Regions from separate parts of the Pseudarthrobacter sp. NPDC058196 genome, predicted to be linked through region 3. Evidence: riboswitches for the same ligand, from Rfam matches in the RefSeq annotation. Region 3 holds a riboswitch; each other region holds the start of a gene.
The links. A riboswitch is a leader RNA that binds a small molecule or an ion and turns the genes downstream of it on or off. The one in region 3 is predicted to bind cyclic di-AMP.
Positions count from the first base shown of each region.

Region 1: linked by a shared signal. The riboswitch ahead of ACFVVC_RS20625 (hypothetical protein) and the one ahead of ACFVVC_RS15290 (M23 family metallopeptidase) in region 3 are both predicted to bind cyclic di-AMP.
Region 2: linked by a shared signal. The riboswitch ahead of ACFVVC_RS00695 (LysM peptidoglycan-binding domain-containing protein) and the one ahead of ACFVVC_RS15290 (M23 family metallopeptidase) in region 3 are both predicted to bind cyclic di-AMP.

Region 1 is NZ_JBHVVN010000018.1:12,783-15,036, forward strand. It holds gene upp (uracil phosphoribosyltransferase) at 1-142, shown strand, start outside; gene ACFVVC_RS20620 (glyoxalase superfamily protein) at 188-589, shown strand; gene ACFVVC_RS20625 (hypothetical protein) at 661-1,377, opposite strand; cyclic di-AMP (ydaO/yuaA leader) riboswitch at 1,381-1,543, opposite strand; gene ACFVVC_RS20630 (glycosyltransferase family 39 protein) at 1,690-2,254, opposite strand, start outside.
Region 2 is NZ_JBHVVN010000001.1:145,160-147,413, reverse strand. It holds gene ACFVVC_RS00700 (coiled-coil domain-containing protein) at 1-706, opposite strand, end outside; cyclic di-AMP (ydaO/yuaA leader) riboswitch at 954-1,143, shown strand; gene ACFVVC_RS00695 (LysM peptidoglycan-binding domain-containing protein) at 1,147-1,983, shown strand; gene ACFVVC_RS00690 (YdiU family protein) at 2,083-2,254, opposite strand, start outside.
Region 3 is NZ_JBHVVN010000010.1:62,009-64,262, reverse strand. It holds gene ACFVVC_RS15295 (C40 family peptidase) at 1-49, opposite strand, end outside; cyclic di-AMP (ydaO/yuaA leader) riboswitch at 120-317, opposite strand; gene ACFVVC_RS15290 (M23 family metallopeptidase) at 430-1,251, opposite strand; cyclic di-AMP (ydaO/yuaA leader) riboswitch at 1,262-1,504, opposite strand; gene ACFVVC_RS15285 (metal-dependent transcriptional regulator) at 1,613-2,254, opposite strand, start outside.

The DNA of each region.
Region 1 (2,254 bases), on a different contig from region 3:
CCTGGCCAAGCTGGAGGAGGAACTGGGCGACGCAAACGTGCACATTGTCCTGGCCTCCATCGACGAGAAGCTCAACGAGAAGTCCTACATTGTTCCCGGCCTCGGCGACGCCGGCGACCGCCTCTACGGAATTGCCGGGTAGCGCCCCACCCTTTTCCGAGCCGGTTCCCGCCGCTAGCCTGTGCGGATGGACTGGAAACTCGAACTTGTCTTTGTCCCGGTATCCGATGTGGACCGTGCTAAGGATTTCTATGTCAACAAGGTTGGCTTCAACGCCGATTACGACGAACGCCCGTCGGAGTCGATCCGGTTCGTGCAGTTGACGCCGCCCGGCTCCGCCTGCTCCATCTGCATCGGCGAAGGGCTCACCGATGCTCCGCCCGGCACCGGATCCAACCTGCAGCTGGTGGTCACCGACATCGAGGCTGCCCACCGCCAGCTCAAGGGTAACGGCGTGGAGGTCAGCGACGTGGACGTGCAGCAGTGGGGCCACTTCCTGTACTTCGCTGATCCGGACGGCAACAAGTGGGCCGTCCAGTACATCCCCTGGCGGAACTCCGGGCAGGGCGAGGTGCGGGACGCCGGTTAACGCGAAACCGCGGGCCGCATCATCATGATGCGGCCCGCGGTGTGCGTTGGGGCAGTGGTGCCCGGTGCTGCCTAGTACCAGTTGTGTGCCAGGTGGAAGTTCAACGCACCGCAGGGCGAGGCGTAGCTCTTCTTGATGTAGTCCAGGCCCCAGTTGATCTGGGTGCGGTAGTTGGTCAGGTAGTCGGCGCCTGCGCTGGCCATCTTCTCCGCCGGCAGCGACTGGACGATGCCGTACGCGCCGCTGCTGGCGTTGGTGGCCGTGGTGGTCCAATCGGATTCCTTGGTCCACAGCGTCTGGAGGCACTGCATCTGGTCCGGTCCCCAGCCAAAGGAGGACAGCTGGCTGGCGGCATAGGCTTGGGCGCCCGCAGGATCGTTAACCGCGACGGCGGGAGCAGGCGCAGGTGCGGGGGCCGGCGCCGGGGCGGGTGCTTCAGCGGCGGGGGCGGCGGGGGCGGCGGGTGCGGGTGCCGGGGCCGGCTCCGCTGCCTGCGGTGCCACGCTGATGGCGGAAGGAGCGGGGTTCGCGGCCGGGTTTGAGCGGATTTCGCTCTTCTCGATGCTCATTTGGGCATCAGCAGCGGAGCTGGAAGGGCTTGATCCGGTGGACGACGCCTGGGTCATGCTGGTGGTCGCCTGGCCTGCCGCGCCAACGCCAACCAGCACCGCGCACGATGCCGCAAGGATCGCAGCACGGCGGCCCACGGTGGTCTTTTTGGCGGGCTGGGGTTTGGCCCGGTGTTTTGCCTTGTCTTGCAGGCATGGTTTTGCCATGGATTTAGACATGATTGATCGCCTCTCACACCTGCGGAGTTAGCTGTCGGGTTCGGATGAGGGCATCCGGCCGCACGGAAAAAACACGTGCTGGCTTAACCCCAAGGGCAATCATTGCCCGGGACGGTGGGTCCCCCGCCTCTGCCGTTGCTCAAGCGGAATCCGGGAAGCGGCAGAGCTTGGCGTCAACCCGGGATATGCGGCCCGAACGGGGACCGCACCCAATCGACGGTACAGGAAGATCGCGCATTAGTCACATTTAGGTAACGGAAGTCACGACTCCTGGCGCGTCGATTTGCCGCAAGGCCGGCCCCCAGGGGTCGATCATCCCGCGAGGACGTAGACCGTGGTCCCGCCAATGTTTTCCGACTGGAAGGTAGACGCCACCCATTGCGCAATCCGGGTGGAGGCGTCCGAACCGCTGCCGGACATCATGGTCCCGCCGGCAATGAAGTAGTGGATCTTGCCTTGGGCTACCAGCGCCTGGAACTGTTCCAGCGTGGGAGAGGGGTCGGTGCCGTTGAAGCCGCCCACGGCCATCACCGGCAATTCCGTGGCCAGTTGGTAGCCTGCGGCGTTGTTCGAACCGACCACCGCCGCGGCCCACGTGTAGTTTGAGGCGCCGTCCTTGAGCGCGGCCACGAGCCCGGCCGACGGCGTGGGCGCACCCAGGAGGCCGCCCATCCCGCCGCCACGGCCACCGCCGGCACCGGGGCCGCCCTGCCTTGCGCCGGCTTGGCCGGCACCCTGCCCTGCGCCGGTTTGGCCTTGTCCGGCCTGGCCGCTGAACTGCCGGGCATTGCCGCCCGCGCCGAGCCCGCCGGTCCGGTTTCCGCCGAACCCGCCCGGGCCGCCGAATGACGTCGCCGGCCCGGCGCTGACAATGGCC
Region 2 (2,254 bases), on a different contig from region 3:
CCGTCGTTCCCTTCAGCGAGGCCAGCTGGGCGGTCAACTCGGTGCTGTGCTGCTGTTCGTCACTGACCTGCCGGGCGAGTGCGTCCTGGGCGGAGCGGGCTGCATCCAGTTTGGCTTTTGCTTCCCGGGACAAGCGTTCGCGCTCATCGCGGGCCGCTTTTTCCTGTTCTGCCAGTGACGCGGCAACTTTTCCGGCGGCAGCAGCTTTGTCCACCAAGGCCGCAGTCTTGTCGCCCACCAGCTGGACGAGGTTGAGCCCCTGGACGCTGTTCTTCTCCAGGGCATCAAGGGCAACGAAGAACCCGGCATTGGTCCCGCCCGTCTTGTACGACTGGACGGCAAGGGCGCCGATTTCCTTGCGATGCCGGGCCAGTTCGTCGTTGGCGCGGGCGGCCTGGGCGGACAATGCGTCCAGCCTCGTCGATGCCGATTGCAGCTCGGCATCTGCTGCGGCGTAGTCAGCCGCTGCCCGGACCGCAGTATCACCGGCGGCTTCCGATTGGGTCTGGAGGCCGCTCAGCAGCCCGTTGATGGTGGTGATCTCCGCCGCTTTCGCCGCCTCGGAAGACTGCGCCTGCTGCACATCAGCCCAGGACGGATATCCGCCGGGCGGTGGAGGCTCGTCCGCAGAAGCAGGCAAAACCGTAGCCGCTGCCACTGCGATGGCGAGCAATCCCGCCAACAGCGGGGACTTGGGCGTAGTCACGAACAGGGGCATAGTCCCGAAGCATACCTGCGACACACCGGTGCGGAAAGGCGGCCGTGCCCGCTTTGTGACCGAATGGGGCTGCCCCGGTCCGACCGCAGTCCGGCGCGGACGGAACGGACACATCCAATCGTTGGTTGAATACGAGAGGGAAAGCTCGTATGTTACCGAAACGTGACAATTGGAGTGTCGGCGGGTTATGGTCTTCTGGTGTCCCTCCCCAAACGGGACATTCCCATCAGTTTGCCGAGCCCTGCCGCTGATACCGGGATTCAATCGCATTCATGCTGGCAGGGACGGGGGAACCAAGTTTCCACGGCCTCTGAGGTCTTGGGGTTAAGTCGGACAGCTCCTCCGCCCACCGCGGAGAGGTGTCCGGCCGGGTATCTCCAACCCGAACCCGACAGCTCACCCCGCAGGCATGGGAGAGGCGATCTACCGTGTCAAAAAATCTCACCACTGCCCGCCACCGCGCGACCCCGGCCCGCTCCATTGCGCTCGAGGGGCTGGCCGTGACGGCCAAGTCACAGGCCCGTTCGTTTGGCCGTCCGGCCCTCGCTGTTGCCGCCGCGTCCGGCATTGCCTTCGGCGTTGGCGCCCCGGCCCACGCGGGCGTGACTGGCGCGGACACCACTGAGCAGGCCAGCGTCCAGGCCGCCGCAGCTCCTGCAACTGCTCCGGCAGCCGCGGCAGCAACCGTCCACACGGTCGTTTCCGGGGACACCCTCGGCGCGATTTCGGCCGCGTACGGAGTCAGCCTCAATGACGTCCTGGCCGCAAACGGCCTGGGATTGTCGTCCATCATCTACCCCGGCGACCAGATCCAGATCCCCGGCGCAGGCTACGTGGCAGCACCTGCCCCGGCGCCGGCAGCGGCCCCCGTCCAGGCGGCAGCCGCCACCGCACCGGCGAACACCGGCATGAACATGTCCTACGCATCCGCCACACCGGTGGCTTCCACCACCGGGACCGGCACCGGCGCTGCCATCCTGGCCTCGGCCTACAGCCAGATCGGCGTGAGCCAGGACTGCACCGCCATGGTCGAAAAGGCCCTCCGCTCCGTCGGCAAGAGCGTCGGCGATCTGGCTCCGACGCAGTTCTTCCAGTACGGCAGCGTGGTCGGGAGCCCGGCACCTGGCGACCTGATCATCACTTCGGGCCACGTAGGCGTTTACGCCGGCAACGGCCAGGTCGTGAGTGGCGGCGTCAACGGCTACACCACGCAGGTGCACTCCATCAGCTGGCTCAGCGGCTACTCCGTGGTCCGCGTGGCCTAGCCTTCGCGCAGCAAAGCCTGCTTCCGACAGGAGGGTGGCAACCGGGTCTCCGGTTGCCACCCTCCTGTCGTTCTGCGGCGGCACTCGTTCCGTGGCGGATCAGGTCCCGCAGAAGGTCCTGTAGGTGCCGAAGTCCGCCGGGGCGCCTTCCATATAGCGTTCCAGTCCGGCCCGCTCGGTGAAAGGATCGGTGACGGCTTGAAGCAGGCGGTGCAATGGGGCCATGTCCCCTTCCGTGCCGGCGGCGAGGGCTTCCTCCACCAGGTGGTTC
Region 3 (2,254 bases):
CAGCCTGGCGGCCCACGGTCCCGGCATTGGCGCTCACGGCTTTGGACACGGCGTCCAAGGGGTTGGCGCGAACCGTTTGCGCACGGTGGCGCGCAGAATTATGGCGTGAAGACACGAAGGTAGCCTCTCCCAATGCCTGCGAGGTGAGCTGTCGGATTCGGATGGGAGTCACCCGGCCACTTTGCTTCCTGGGAAGCTCGTGACTTAACCCCAAGGCCTTCCGGAATGCAGAAGGCCAAAATTGGTTCCCCCGCCCCTGCCAGACGATGAAATGCGAACGGACCTTGAGCGGTGGCAGAGTTAGGCAATCCACTCAAGAGCGTCAACTTCGGAAAAGTTGACGCGAGTTAGACGGTACAGCAGTTTTGCTTCAATGTCACATTCAGGTCACGGCGAGTCACTGCGATCTGAGAGTGCGCAATCATACGGTTACAGCCAGCCCATCGGATCGACCACTTCGCCATTGACCTGCACTTCGAAGTGCAGGTGGCAGCCGGTGGACGCGCCGGTGGTTCCGCTCAGCGCCACGACCTCGCCGCGGGAGACCGTTTGTCCCACCTTGACGTTGAAGGACGAGAGGTGGTTGTACGTGGTCTCCAGGCCGTTGCCGTGGTCGATCACCACCCGGTTTCCGCCGCCGAACTGGTGCCAGCCGGCGAAGGTCACGGTTCCTGTTGCGGCAGCCAGGACGGACGTCCCGCACTGAGCCACGAAGTCCTGTCCGCGGTGGAAGTCTCCCGTGCCCCCGGTAATGGGGCTGACCCGGTAGCCGAAGGGCGACGCGGTCACAAGGGATGCCAGCGGGGCGGCCAGGGTTCCGGCAGAAGCGGCCCGGGTGACCGATCCTGCCGACTGGGCGCTCAGAAGCTGCTTCAGCTTTCCGTCGGGGTCCGCCTGCGTGACGACGGCCGAGCGGCTGAAGTCGATCTGGGCGCCCACATCGGCTGAAATCTGGGGCTGGGGGCTGACTGCGGAGGCAGCCTGGGGTGCGGTGCCGGCGGCATCCGTCGCCATGACGGGGCCGGTGGCGGGCATGGTCACCGTCAGCACCAGGCCGGTGGCGGCCAGGGCGATACCGGCCTTCTGGCCGATGCCGCTGGCCGCAGCAAAGTCGGTGATTTGCCGGAACGGACCTCGGCGGCGGCGTGCATCCCGCTGGGGGTCGCGGGGGCGCTCCGCAGCGGCGGGTTCGACAACCCGGGGTGCCTCAGGGGGGCCGGCCGCGCGGCGGCGGCCCCGGGAGGTCTGCATGGTCAAGAAGGGTTCCTCTCTGGAATAGCCTGCGGAGTTAGCTGTCGGATTCGGGTCAGAGAGATCACAGACCCGGCCCGTCATGGGCAAACTTCTGCACAGGGGTATTCCCGGAAGAATCCTTCACTGGAGAGGCTTGCTGCTGACGGACTTCACCCCAAGGCAGTCCCCCGCTGCCAGTTGTGGTTCCCCCGCCTCTGCCAGTAACGACTCGTACACCTGGCCCGCTGGCAGAGCTCGGCTCCGGATCAGGTAACGCTTAAGTATCAACGCTGGGTTCCACTATAGGGGCTTAAGACCCTAGGTAACAATTCCGTTATCTTTGTGTGGGACCCCTCGGGTGGGGTATAGGAGGTCGGCGTCAGGCCTGGTTCACGGCGACGAAAACGTGCGCGGCCACCTCGGGCGGAAGCTCCAGGGCGCCGTCGATTCCTGCCACCCGTACCGAGATGTAGTCACCCACGCGTTCCAGTGACACTGCCGCGCCGGGCCGGATCCCGCCTTCGTCGAGCTGGGTCAGCAGTTCCGGCTCCACCTGGATCGGTTCCGCCAGCCGGCTGATGGTCACTGCGGACGCGGGCCCATAGGCTTTCATGGCCTCCACCAGGCTGATGGCGCCGTCGCCGAAGCCGAGTCCGGGCTGCCCGCCCAAAGCGGCCAGGCCGGGGATGGGGTTGCCGTAGGGCGACTCCGTGGGGTGGTCCAGCATCTCGTAGATGCGCCGCTCCACCCGCTCGCTCATGACGTGTTCCCAGCGGCAGGCCTCGTCATGGACGTAGGCCCAGTCCAGTCCGATCACGTCGGCCAGCAGCCGCTCGGCCAACCGGTGCTTCCGCATAACCTCGGTGGCCCGCTTGCGGCCCGTGTCGGTCAGTTCCAGGTGCCTGTCACCGGAGACGACGACCAGGCCGTCGCGCTCCATCCGGCCGATGGTCTGGGAAACGGTGGGCCCCGAGTGGCGCAGGCGTTCGGCGATACGGGCCCGGAGGGCAATGATGTTCTC